DNA from 3 places in the Tatumella citrea genome. Region 1 is predicted to be linked to each of the others. Evidence: predicted binding sites of a transcription regulator. Region 1 holds the regulator's gene; each other region holds the start of a gene.

Region 1 (4,703 bases):
GTTCCTGCTCACGTTGCAGACGTTTGCTGGTCAGTAACTGGTGTTGCTGCAGCCACTGCTGCGCCTGACTAATCAGCAAACTCTCCTGCTGTAGTGCCTGCTCCTGCTGCTGCAGGTCAGTCTGTTGCAGGCTGAGTTGATCACGAGTCTCCTCATTCAGTAACAGGACGCCGGAGGCACCGGCTTGCAGGTTATCCAGTTGCTGGCGTAACTGCTTGTGCGTTTCAAATACTGCCTGTGAAATTTGCCCGTAAATTTCGGTACCGGTCAGTTCCTCCAGCAGTTCTGCCCGCTCTGCTGAAGGCGCATTCAGAAAGGCCGCAAACTGTCCCTGAGATAACATCATTGAACGGGTGAAGCGCTGGAAGTTCAGCCCCGAAAGCTGTTCGGTGATTCGTAATTTATCCTGAATTTTGTCGGCGACGATAACATTATCCTCGCAACGCGCCAGTTCAACCCGTGGAGGTTGTAATTTGCCATTATGCTGGCCACGCGCTCTGTTCTGGCTCCAGAATGCCCGCCATGCCTGACCTTTAATCTCAAATTCGACTTCCGCCAGACACTCGCTGGTTCCGCGTGACATCAGTTCATTCTGGGTCGGTGTGACCGGGCCCAGGCGTGGCGTCTGATGGTAGAGTGCCAGACAAATAGCATCCAGCAGGGTGGTCTTACCGGCTCCGGTATCACCGGTGATGGCAAACAGACCGTTGCCGGCAAACGGTGGCTGACGAAAATCGATCATCCACTCGCCGCGCAGAGCATTCAGGTTTTTGAACCGCAGGCTTAGTATTTTCATTCGTTGTCCTGCTCCTGTCCGGCGTGTTGTACCTGTTCCAGCGTCTGCAGATAAAGGGTCAGTAGTCGCTGGCGATCATCTTCTGACAGTTGTTGTTCCAGCTCAAGGCGGCGCAGAAATACATCTTCTGCGGTGAGTTCATTGAGCGTTTCGTTCTCCATCCGCTGAATGCCTGCCGTCGAGCGTTCACGACTGCGGCGTAGCAGTAACACTTCTGCAGGTTTGCCTGACACCAGGGTTTCGATGCGTTGTTGCAAGTCACTGAGATAGTCCTGTTGCGTGACTTCAATATCCAGCCATACCGGCCGGCCACTGTCATCGGCAGTCAGTGCATTGATTTGTGTTTCTATCTCTTCCAGTGAACCTCTCAGGGTTTGCATGGGCTGGAAACAAGGAACAGGCAGAGTAGTTACTGTGAGTGGCTGGCCGGGGCCACATTCTACCAGGCAGACGCTTTTCTCCTTACCTGGTTCATCGAAACTGAGTGCAATGGGTGATCCGCTGTAGCGGATGTGTGGTTGCCCGCCGACCTGTTGCGGGCGATGAATATGTCCCAGGGCGATATAATCCGCGGGAGGGAACGCTGATGCCGGAAATGCATCCAGGCTGCCGATATAGATATCCCGTACCGACTCACTGCTGCGGGAACCCAGCGCGGTCAGATGTCCGGTGGCAATAACCGGCAGTTCAGGTTGACCCAGTTCATCCCGCAAACCAAGCGCGCCGTCATAGCATTGCCGGTAATGATCGGTGATCGCCTGTAACAGGTTTTGTTGTTTCTGCTGGCTGTCCAGACCGGCCTGACTCAACTGAATATCCCGGGGACGCAGATAGGGGATGGCACAGAGTACCGCCGCAGGCTGCTGTTGCTTATCGCGGAGAATAACCAGTTGATTACTAATGTCAGTCCCGGCACTGGCGATAACCCGGGTGTTCAGGCACGCAAGTAATTCCCGTGATTCGTTAAGCATGGCAACTGAGTCGTGATTACCGGCCAGAATAACCAACTGGCAACCTGTCTGTTGTAACGAGACCACAAAGTGGTTGTAGATTTCCCTGGCATAACTGGGTGGCGAACCGGTATCAAAAATATCACCTGCGACTATCAGGGCATCGACCTGGTGGTCGGTAATTTGTTGCAATAACCAGTCGAGAAAAGACTGATGTTCATAAGCCCTGCTACGGGTATAAAAAAACTGACCCAAATGCCAGTCAGAAGTATGGATAATTTTCATAATGTTCCCGGTTTCACCCTGCTGCACGCAGTATACCTGTTACCGGCTCCCGGATAAAAAAAGAGTGGCTTGTCCGGATTTGTATTACAGGATGGCCACTGGCACAGTACGGTTAGCAAAAATCAATAAATTTTTATGACATGTTCTCAGAAAATAAGCTGGCATTTATTCATAAAACTGTCATAAAACTGACTCATAATGGCGCCGCAACTTCGGAAATACCCGAAGATATTCGCTGGAGAAACAATGGCTAAACGCATTCTGGTCGTAGAAGATGAGGCTCCGATTCGCGAAATGTTATGTTTCGTGCTGGAGCAGAATGACTATCATCCCATCGAAGCTGAGGATTATGACAGCGCAGTAAAAAAACTGATTGAACCCTGGCCCGATCTGATATTACTGGACTGGATGTTACCTGGTGGTAGTGGTATTCAGTTTATCCGTTATCTGAAAAAAGAAGCGATGACCCGGGATATTCCGGTCGTGATGTTGACGGCCAAAGGGGAAGAGGAAGATCGGGTTCGCGGGCTGGATGCTGGCGCCGATGACTATATGACCAAACCTTTTTCGCCGAAGGAACTGATCGCCAGGATAAAAGCGGTGATTCGTCGTATTTCGCCGACGGCAGATGATGAGCTGATTGATATTCAGGGGCTAACGCTGGACCCGACCTCGCACCGGGTTATGTCCGGAGAAACTCCGGTAGAAATGGGACCAACTGAATATAAATTACTGCATTTCTTTATGACTCACCCGGAACGCGTTTACAGCAGAGAACAATTGCTGAATCATGTCTGGGGAACTAATGTGTATGTTGAAGACCGGACGGTAGATGTTCATATCCGTCGTCTGCGTAAGGCACTTGAAGTCACAGGCCATGAGCGTATGGTACAAACAGTCCGTGGTACAGGATATCGTTTCTCTGCCCGTTTCTGAATGGAGTGTCACTCGTGCTGGACAAACTTTCGTGGCGCACCCTGATATCTGAATTTCTGCTTGCCTGCCTGGCCGGTGGTGTGGCTGGGTTACTGACCCGGCAACTGGCCTGGTGCCTGCTGCTGGCGGTTGTCTTATTACTTTTCTGGCATTTCTTCCAACTAATGCGTTTATCACACTGGCTGTGGGTCGACAGGACCATGACTCCGCCAACCGGTAAAGGCAGTTGGGAACCTCTGTTTCATGGCTTATTTCTGATGCAGGTGCGCAACCGGCGGCGACGCGGAGAGTTGCGTAATCTGATTAAACGCTTTCGCAGTGGTGCAGAATCGCTGCCTGACGGGCTGATCCTGACCACCGAAGAGGGCAATATTTTTTGGTGCAACGGGCTGGCACAACAATATCTGGGTTTACGCTGGCCGGAGGATAACGGGCAAAATATCCTCAACCTGCTGCGTTATCCTGAGTTTTCCCGCTATCTGCAGGCTAAAAATTTCGAAACTCCTTTGACCCAGCTACTGAATAACGGGCATCACATGGAGTTCAGGATTATGCCCTACAGCGAAGGGCAGTGGCTGATCAGCGCCAGAGATATGACGCAGATGCGGCAGCTGGAAAATATGCGGCGCCACTTTTTCGCTAATGTCAGCCATGAACTGCGTACCCCATTGACGGTTATCCAGGGTTATCTGGAAATGATGGAAGACAATCAGCTGAATGATAAAGTCTATTTCAAAGCTGTGGGGACTATGCAGGAACAGTCGCGGCGCATGGAAGGGCTGGTTAAACAGCTGATGACGCTAACGCGTATCGAAGCAGCACCTGCACTGAATATGAAAGAGATAGTTGATGTTCCGGCAATGTTACATATGCTGCAACAGGAAGCCGAAACTCTTAGTCAGGGCCGACAAAAAATCACTTTTTCTATAGATGAAAAGCTACGGATATACGGCAACGATGAGCAGTTACGCAGCGCTATCTCCAACCTAATCTATAACTCAGTCAACCATACCCCCGAAAAAACCCATATTGATATTGTCTGGAAACGCTCTGTTGAGGGAGCATATTTTTCGGTATCCGATGATGGCCCGGGGATTGCTGCTGAACATATCCCGCGTCTCACCGAACGTTTCTATCGGGTAGATAAAGCCAGATCACGTAATACCGGCGGCAGTGGTCTGGGACTGGCGATTGTGAAACATGCTCTGGGGCATCATGGTGCCCGGTTATCTATCACCAGTGAACCTGATCACTGTACCTGCTTTAGTTTTTCTCTGGCTGCACGGATGATTGTTCCGGGGAATGCTGCCATTCCTGTGACCAGCCAATAGCTGACAGTCACCGCAGTACGTTCTCTGCGGTGACTGTGTTCCCACTGATTTATCCCGTAACTGAGATTGCCGGTCGCTTTCGGACTACAGATGAAATAAATTCATTACGAATGAATTATATTCAATTGTCAGGCTGATTTTCTCATGCCACCCTGAAAAAATCACAATTTAGCCGTCTGGATGGCTTAAACAGATCTGCCGGTCACCTCCGGCATCAGGAGAGTAATTATGCAAAGAGCTGAGGCACCGTTTCGCGCCGATATTGTCGGGAGTTTTCTGCGACCCGAAGCGATAAAACAGGCACGGATACAATTTTCGGCAGGAAGTCTCGATGCCGAAGGGTTGCGTAAAGCTGAAAACGCAGCGATTCGTGATGTGGTTGAGCAGCAGCAGGCTGCGGGCTTA
Region 2 (4,703 bases), 1.6 Mb from region 1:
TTGGCCAGGCTGGGAGAGAAAACCTGGCCTGTTGTGCTTTGGCACGTGTCAGGTAGTCATGCTGCCGCTGGCTGTCATTCGCCGTGACCGCCCTGAGTCTGGCAGAGACCTGACTGTTATGAACGCGGGAAGATTGCTCACGGGCGCGGATTGGCGCACTCCATGCTTCCAGAGAAGCCGGATCCTGATGATTCAGCGCGTCGCGCAACAGTGACAACTCGCCACATTTTTGCAAAGCAAACGAGAACCAGCTTTTTACTTCATCATCCAGCCGGGTTTCACTGCACAAATCTATCGGGCTATGCAGTAAAGAGCAGGATGTCCCAATCCATAGCTGCTGACGCTGCGCTACCAACGGCTGCAACCTTTGATACCAACGACTGAGATCAGCCCGCCATACATTGCGACCATTAATCACCCCGACTGACAGTAACCACTCCTCAGGTAATTGCTCATTCAGTCGCAAAATATCATCATGCCCGTGGACCAGATCGACATGCAGCCCCTGGACCGGCAACTCCCTGATTACCGACAAATTCTGACCAATGCTGTCAAAATAGCTGGTGAGTAACAGTCGCGGAGCTCCCTGCAGAGCCTGGTAGGTGAACTTAAAGGCATTCAGCCACTCTGCAGGCAGCTCCAGAGACAAAACCGGCTCATCAATCTGCACCCATTCAATACCCCGTTTTGCCAGCTCAGCCAGCAGTTGCTGATACACAGGCACTATTTCCGGAAGCAGAGTTAACCGGTCAAAGGTCGCCCCTTTGACTTTCCCGAGCCACAGATAAGTCACCGGTCCCGTCAGCACCGGTTTGACGCGATGACCCAGTGCCAGCGCTTCATCCACCTCATCAAGCAACTGTGTCCAGGCCAGGCTGAAGGTCTGACCCTGGCTGAATTCGGGTACAATATAGTGATAATTGGTATTAAACCACTTGGTCATTTCCGCTGCCGCAGCAGGCTCTCCGGTGGGTGCGCGTCCCCTGCCAATCCGAAACAGAGTATCCAGGTCTACTGAATCATCGGCATTACGATGCCGGGCGGGGATATTTCCAAGCATCAGGCTGGTAGTCAGTATATGGTCATACCAGGCGAAATCACCGACCGGCACCAGGTCGACTCCTGCTTCTTTCTGCTGTTGCCAGTGCCTGGCACGTAACCGGCGGCCAGTATCCAGCAATTCCTGCACCCCGCACTTACCTGCCCAGTAACTTTCCAGAGCCTTCTTCAGTTCACGCTGCAGACCGACACGAGGAAATCCTAATGTATGATTCAGAATGGTCATGGCATTCAATTCCTTTCAGTAAAAAGACCTAAGGGACATCTGCCTCAATCCTGGCGTGCAACGGGGAAAATCATCATGTGGCCTGCCAGCACTCACGGCTTTCTGAAAAGGTTTTTTCAGATGTTTAGCCGTCCAGATGTTTACACATCTATATTCAGCAGGTAGTGTACTATCCACAAGCGCAAATTATTCAATATCACTATGAAGGTCTCTCATGATCGAGATTAAGCACCTGAAGACGCTACAGGCTCTCAGGACTACGGGATCACTGGCAGGTGCAGCAGCACAATTACATCAGACGCAATCCGCGCTCTCTCATCAGTTCAGTGATCTTGAGCAGCGCCTAGGTTTCCGCTTATTTGTCCGTAAAAGCCAGCCACTGCAATTTACTCCGCAGGGTGAAATTTTATTGCAACTGGCCGAACAGATCCTGCCGCAGATCCAACAGGCATTACAGTCCTGCCATGAACCTCATCAGACCAATCTGCGGATTGCCATTGAATGCCATAGCTGTATTCAGTGGCTGACCCCGGCACTGAATATTTTCCGCAGCAACTGGCCTCAGGTGTCGGTTGATTTTAAATCCGGAGTGACGTTTGATCCTCAGCCAGGACTGCAGCAAGGTGAACTGGATATTGTTTTAACTTCCGATATCCTGCCACGTAGCGGTTTACATTACTCACCACTCTTCGATTTTGAGGTGCGGCTGGTGATGGCACCAGATCATCCGTTGGCAACAAAAGCGCTGATTACTCCGGAAGATCTGGCTGGCGAAACACTGTTGATTTATCCCGTTCAGAGACAACGCCTTGATATATGGCGGCATTTTTTACAGCCTGCGGGTATCAACCCGGAACTGAAGAGTGTGGATAATACGCTGTTGTTGATACAGATGGTGGCCGCGAAAATGGGTATTGCTGCCCTGCCGCACTGGGTAGTGGAAAGTTTTGAGCGTCAGCAGCTTATTGTGACCAAAACCCCCGGCGAAGGATTATGGTCCCGGTTGTATGCAGCCGTGCGTGACGGTGAACAACGCCAGCCGGTGATTGATGCCTTTATCCGCTCTGCACGCCAGCATGCCTGTGATCAGCTACCGTTTGTCCGCGATGCTTCACGGCCAGCGGCTCAGAAAAATATTTCCGGTTAACTGCTCCGTTCTTACTGCGACACGACAATTACTGACAGCCGCGGGTCTGCGGTTTCTTCTGTTCTGTCGCAGAGCCTGCTGACAGTTCTGCACCGGCAACACTCTTCCTGCGTAAAATTCATAAATAAACATAAATTGTCATAAATTTGTAACATATGTGCACTCAGTCAAAGTAATTACTCTCATGAACGCTACTCTATGCCCGGTATCAAGCCCCGGGAGCTGATCCGGCATTCAGTCCCGGTGACGCATTTAAAGGAAATCATCTCCCGGAGGGACTTTCATGCTGAGTATTTTTAAACCCGCGCCCCATATCTCGCCTGCCGATCCGGCAAAGGCAGATGCATTATATCGCCGCCTGCGCTGGCAAATCTTTATCGGAATCTTCTTCGGCTATGCCGCCTATTATCTGGTGCGCAAAAACTTTACCCTGGCTATGCCCTATCTGATTGAGCAGGGATTTTCCCGTGGAGACCTGGGCTTTGCGTTATCCGGAATTTCGATTGCTTACGGGTTTTCTAAATTTATTATGGGATCGGTCTCTGACCGTTCTAACCCCCGGGTCTTTCTGCCCGTCGGGCTGATTATGGCGGCGCTGGTCATGCTGGTAATGGGCTTTGTCCCGCTGGCTACCTCAGGAATTATGGTGATGTTTGTACTGCTCTTTCTCTGCGGCTGGTTCCAGGGAATGGGCTGGCCGCCGTGCGGACGGACTATGGTCCACTGGTGGTCACAGAAAGAGCGCGGCGGAATTGTGTCGGTGTGGAACTGTGCACATAACGTCGGAGGTGGAATTCCACCACTGCTATTTTTACTCGGCATGGCCTGGTTCAACGACTGGAAAGCTGCACTCTATATGCCAGCCATTGTTGCTATTCTCGTGGCATTACTGGCCTATGGATTGATGCGTGATACCCCACAATCCTGCGGGTTACCGCCGATTGAAGCCTGGAAAAATGATTATCCGGTAGATTACGATGAACAACATGAGGTCGAGTTAACTGCGCGGCAAATCTTTATGCAGTACATTCTGCCCAATCGCTTACTGTGGTACATCGCTCTGGCCAATGTGTTCGTCTATTTGCTGCGTTACGGGATTCTTGACTGGTCACCAACCTACCTGAAAGAAGTGAAACACTTTGCTCTGGATAAATCGTCCTGGGCCTATTTCTTGTATGAATATGCGGGGATTCCGGGCACGTTATTGTGTGGCTGGATGTCCGACAAAGTGTTTCGCGGCAATCGGGGACTGACCGGGGTATTTTTCATGACACTGGTCACCATTGCCACCCTGATTTACTGGATGAACCCGCCAGGCCATCCCGGCATTGATATGGCCTGCATGGTGGTAATTGGTTTTCTTATCTATGGCCCGGTAATGCTAATAGGTCTGCATGCGTTGGAACTGGCCCCGAAGAAAGCCGCCGGAACTGCTGCAGGCTTTACAGGGCTGTTTGGGTATCTGGGCGGTTCGGTTGCCGCCAGCGCCATTGTCGGATATACCGTTGACTTCTTTGGCTGGGATGGCGGATTTATTGTGATGCTTGTCGGTTGTGTGCTGGCGGTAGTACTGCTTCTGTTGACTACCTTCAGTGAAAAGAAACATAAGCAGCAACTCAGCCTGCAGTCATAATCTTCTTCTCCCGACCCACAACACCAGCACAGCAACACTCTGTGCTGGTTGTTGCTACATTCAGCCAAACAGTTTTTGCAGATAATGGGGAACGGCGTCCTCTGCATTACTGCCAATCACTTCCAGTTCCGGCAGTAAAGCGGTCAGGCGCTGATGGGCATTTTTCATAATGCAGCCTTTGCCGGCCATACTCAGCATCTCTTTGTCATTCATCCCGTCACCAAAAGCAATACAGTCCTGCAGGGAATAACCCAGACGACGGGCAACTTCATCCAGCGCATGTCCTTTGGAAACACCACCCGCCATCACTTCCAGGCAAGTGGGTAATGAGAAACTGACATTTACCCGGTCACCCCAGCGAGCAACTATCGCCAGTTCCAGTTCGGCCAGAACCTGATGATCATCGCAGGTGAAAAACACTTTACTGATACCATCAGTCGCCAGCCCGCCAGGCTGAAAAACCTGATACTGAAAATCAGACTCACGGAAGAATTCCGCTTCCCGTTCACTATGGCGGCTGACGTACCAGTCATCATTACGGTATACCTGAGTCAGAATCTGCTTCGAGGTATACTTTATCTCATACAGTTCTGCCGCGATGTCCGCGTCAAGATTATGTTCGAAAATCAGCTTACCGG
Region 3 (4,703 bases), 1.4 Mb from region 1:
AATCGGTGATCAATCCCGGCCTTGAAAAATTTGGTCAGCACTGGTTTGCCCCGGTCGTTCCTGAACAATTCGGGCTGACGCTTACCCATGGCACTGTCGATACGTTAGAACGCCTGCTCAGCGGGTTTATTAACAAAGACGAACAGGTGGCCGTGGAAGACCCTTGTTTTCTGGGCAGCAAGAGTACTCTGCTCAGCCTTGGTGTGAAACCTGTAGCCATCAGTATGGATAACCAGGGAATCAGACCCGAAGAACTGCGAAATGCATTATCTTCCGGTGCCCAGGGGGTCATCATTACTGCACGGGCTCATAACCCCACTGGCTTTAGTCTCTCTTCCCGGCGGGCCGCCGAAATCCGAGAAATTCTGGCCCAATACCCGCAGGTTATGATCATTATTGATGATCACTTTTCTCTCATCTCTTGCCGTGAATATCATAATGTTATTCCAGACAGTAGCCGGTACTGGGCAGTCATCCGTTCATTTTCTAAATTTTTAGGACCTGATTTCAGAATGGCTCTGGTCGCCAGTGACCAGGATACGTCATTGCGCCTGAAACATCGTCTTGCCTCCGGTACCCATTGGGTAAGTCACTTACTGCAGGATATTGCTGAAGCGGCACTCACCAGCCAGCAGAGCAGCCAACAGTTCAACACCGCTCGCCAGCACTACCGCGATAAGAGAGAGTTTTTTATCCGGGAGCTGAATAAACACGGATTAAGTTATTGCGAGGACGGGGATGGTATCAATGTCTGGCTCTCTTTTGCTTTTCCCTGTGAACCGGTCATTGATGGCATGAAAAACAGAGGGTGGATCATCCGTAACGGTAATGATTTCTCAGTCGGTAATCATCGCAGTGGCATACGCTTAACACTCACCACACTTTCTGAGGAACAGATAACAAAACTTGCAGCAGATCTTGCGGTTATCATCAGGCAGGTGGAATGAAAAATTAAAGCAAGTGCTTACTAACATAAGCCCGGTGTCAGAGGATAGCCTTCGGTGTTAAAAAGGTCATAACTCTGTAAGCCGTGATTATCTCACTGTTAGCGTATAAAACGGCGGGACAAGTGCGAGTGAGATATCATCGCACTTCCGGTCACTTCAGTAACTACAACGCCTCTGCACAGGCTGCTGCCGAACTCCATGCCCACTGGAAGTTATAACCTCCCAGCCAGCCAGTCACGTCTACTACTTCACCGATAAAATAGAGCCCGGGAACCTCGCGGGCTTCCATGGTACGCGAAGAGAGCTGGTCGGTATCGACGCCCCCCAGAGTGACTTCGGCGGTCCGGTAGCCTTCGGTTCCGTTGGGCTGTACTTTCCAATAGGTTAGCTGCTCTACCAGTTGCTGCTGCTGTTTGTGGTTCAGCTGCTTTAAGGTTAACTCCGGGACTATCTGTAACTGTTGCAGGGTTTCGGTTAAACGCTTTGGTAATACTTTGGCGAGGCTGTTTTTCAGGCTCAGATTAGGGTGAGCAGTGCGCTGAATATTGAGAAATTCTGCCAGATCCATTTCCGGAAACAGATTGATTGTTAACCATTCACCTGGCTGCCAGTAGCTGGAAATTTGCAACATAGAAGGCCCGGACAATCCGCGGTGGGTGAATAACATCGCTTCTTTAAACAGAGTTCCTTGTTGCGCGGTTACCGTCACCGGCAGTGCCACACCGGAAAGAGTCTGTAGCTGTTCCAGCAATGGTTTATGCAGAGTAAATGGCACCAGTGCCGCACGGGTCGGAAATACCCGTAATCCAAACTGTTCAGCTATCTTATAACCCCAGGGTGTTGCCCCAAGACCTGGCATCGACAGCCCTCCGGAAGCGATAACAAGTTTGCGAGCACTCACTTCATTTCCGTTAACGTTTAACCGGTATTCCCCCTGTTCGTCACGTTCAGTGGCAAGGATCTCGCTGCGCAGCCGCAAAGTCACCTGGCCTTTCTGGCATTCCGCCAACAGCAAATCAACGATTTGCTGAGCAGAGTCATCGCAGAACAGTTGCCCCAACGTTTTTTCATGCCAGGCAATACCGTGTTTTCCCACCAGCTCAATAAAATCCCACTGTGTATAGCGAGCAAGTGCTGACTTACAAAAATGAGGGTTATGCGACAGGTAGGCGGCAGGCTCGGTATACAGATTAGTGAAGTTACAACGCCCGCCCCCGGACATCAGGATTTTACGGCCAGCTTTTTTGCCGTTATCCAGCACCAGGACTTTCAGACCTCGCTGCCCGGCCTGAGCGGCACAGAACAGTCCGGCAGCACCGGCACCCACCACAATAACGTCAAACTTTTCCATATTGCCCCCGCCCGAAAAACGGCTGATTGTAGAGATATGCGTTGCCGGACTCCAGACTGAAAATTTATCAGCCAACCGTCACCTTGCATAACATTATAATTTTTAAGTATTTTTAAAATGAAACTTTCATGAATTTGTCACATAACTGCAAAAAAAAAGAGATTTTCCTTTCCTGAATGGACATCTCTCGCTGATAATGCGCGGGGTTCATGTCCTCAAAAAATGGCGTAACGTTTATGCTTCATCTTTTTGCTGGTATCGATTTAAGTACTGGCCTACTACTGGTAGTTGCTCTGCTGTTTGTTTTGTTTTACGAAGCAATCAACGGATTTCATGATACCGCTAATGCTGTTGCCACGGTAATTTATACCCGGGCGATGCGCGCGCAACTGGCTGTTGCAATGGCGGGGATCTTTAACTTTTTGGGAGTGCTGTTAGGTGGTCTGAGCGTAGCTTACGCTATTGTTCATATGCTGCCGACAGATCTGCTGCTGAATGTAGGTTCTGCCCATGGCCTGGCCATGGTGTTCTCTATGTTACTGGCGGCAATTATCTGGAACCTGGGCACCTGGTATTTTGGTCTGCCTGCATCCAGTTCCCATACTTTGATTGGAGCGATTATCGGCATTGCGCTGACCAATGCCCTGGTCACCGGCACTTCGCTGGTTGACGCCCTGAATATTCCGAAAGTTATCAACGTATTTATGTCACTGATTCTGTCACCGCTGATTGGTATGGCTCTGGCAGGCGCATTAATTTATCTGCTGCGCAAATACTGGAACGGGACGCGTAAACGTTCGCGGGTCCATATGACGCCGGCAGAACGGGAAAAAATTGATGGCAAGAAAAAGCCGCCTTTCTGGACCCGTATTGCGCTGATTGTTTCTGCCATTGGTGTGAGTTATTCGCACGGTGCTAATGACGGGCAGAAAGGTATCGGCCTGATTATGCTGGTACTGATTGGTGTCGCCCCTGCCGGATTCGTCGTTAATATGAATTCTTCAGGATACGATATCGCCCGCACCCGCGATGCGGTAGAACATCTGGATCAGTACTACCAGCAGAACAGCCAGTCATTGCAGTCGATCATCGCTCCGACAGTCACTCCGGCAGCAATAGCGACTCCGGTGGAAGAGTTCCACTGCAGTAATGAGCGGGCACTGGAAGCAGTGGCACATGCACAGACAATGCTGACTAATCTCAGCAGTTATGACGAGCTGAGTGTCGAAAAACGTTCCCAGATGCGTCGCCTGTTGCTGTGTATTTCTGATACTGCCGATAAGGTTGCATCGTTACCGCAGACCAGCAGTCAGGACCGTAAATTCCTGGGCGATTTACGCCATGATTTACTCGGTACTGTTGAGTATGCTCCGGTGTGGATTATCTTTGCGGTCGCGCTGGCACTTTCTGTCGGGACTATGGTGGGATGGCGTCGTGTTGCTACTACTATCGGTGAAAAAATCGGTAAGAAAGGCATGACCTACGGTCAGGGGATGGCGGCGCAGGTCACTGCAGCGGCTTCTATCGGGATTGCCAGTTACACCGGTATGCCGGTCTCGACCACCCATATCCTGTCATCTTCCGTGGCCGGAACCATGCTGGTCGATGGCGGTGGTTTGCAGGGCAAAACCATCAAGAACATCGCGATGGCATGGGTACTCACTCTGCCGGTTTCGATTCTGTTATCTGCCGGACTGTACTGGATTTCTCTGCATATTATCCACTAATCGTACAGTATCGCTGACTAAAGGCTGTCCTGATGGACAGCCTTTTTTATTATCAGCCGGCAATATCGTTCTGCGCGTAGTAATCCCAGGCTGCCTGCATTCCCGCACCCTGCGGCGTCGAAAACCCCTGCCGGTGCAATACCGCTTCCAGAGCACTCAACGTTTGCATGACGCACTGAGTACGCGCGTTATAACCCATGGTGCCAATACGCCATACTTTGCCTACCAACGGGCCAAACGAAGTACCAATCTCGATGCCGAAATCCTGCAACATACTGTTCCTGACCGCCAAATCATTGACGCCTTCAGGAATCATCACTCCCAGGACATTATTCATTTTATGGGAGATATCACCGAACAGCTCAAGCCCCATCGACCGGACACCGCGTAACATGGCTTCGCCATGCTGCTGATGGCGGGCAATGCATTGCTCCAGCCCTTCTTCAAGAATAATCCGTGCACATTCCCGTGCGCCATATAACGCACTGGTGGCCTCGGTATGGTGATTAAGCCGCTCACTGCTCCAGTAATCCATGATCATCCCCATATCGAAATAATTGGAGTAGATCATTTCATCTTCACCGTGCTGGTGAGCTTCGGTACGAATACCCGCCTCCACCCGACGACGACGACGAATATGCTCAGCCATCCGCTCGCTCAGAGTGACTGGCGAAGTCC

Evidence for each region. Region 1 encodes PhoB, which activates phosphate uptake and scavenging genes when phosphate is short. Its sites were predicted from a motif close to CTGTCATAAAACTGNCNNAT; they were not measured.
Region 2: the regulator PhoB is predicted to act here: its motif matches at 2,568-2,587, upstream of glpT (glycerol-3-phosphate transporter).
Region 3: the regulator PhoB is predicted to act here: its motif matches at 2,422-2,441, upstream of pitA (inorganic phosphate transporter PitA).

Annotation. Positions count from the first base shown of each region.
Region 1 is NZ_CP015579.1:1,086,407-1,091,109, forward strand. It holds gene A7K98_RS05180 (AAA family ATPase) at 1-796, opposite strand, end outside; gene sbcD (exonuclease subunit SbcD) at 793-2,031, opposite strand; gene phoB (phosphate response regulator transcription factor PhoB) at 2,278-2,967, shown strand; gene phoR (phosphate regulon sensor histidine kinase PhoR) at 2,982-4,298, shown strand; gene A7K98_RS05200 (cobalamin-independent methionine synthase II family protein) at 4,527-4,703, shown strand, end outside.
Region 2 is NZ_CP015579.1:3,957,251-3,961,953, forward strand. It holds gene metE (5-methyltetrahydropteroyltriglutamate--homocysteine S-methyltransferase) at 1-1,285, opposite strand, end outside; gene metR (HTH-type transcriptional regulator MetR) at 1,500-2,432, shown strand; gene glpT (glycerol-3-phosphate transporter) at 2,716-4,065, shown strand; gene yigL (sugar/pyridoxal phosphate phosphatase YigL) at 4,126-4,703, opposite strand, start outside.
Region 3 is NZ_CP015579.1:4,125,089-4,129,791, forward strand. It holds gene A7K98_RS19560 (aminotransferase class I/II-fold pyridoxal phosphate-dependent enzyme) at 1-947, shown strand, start outside; gene A7K98_RS19565 (BaiN/RdsA family NAD(P)/FAD-dependent oxidoreductase) at 1,111-2,298, opposite strand; gene pitA (inorganic phosphate transporter PitA) at 2,535-4,025, shown strand; gene A7K98_RS19575 (pyridoxal-phosphate-dependent aminotransferase family protein) at 4,078-4,703, opposite strand, start outside.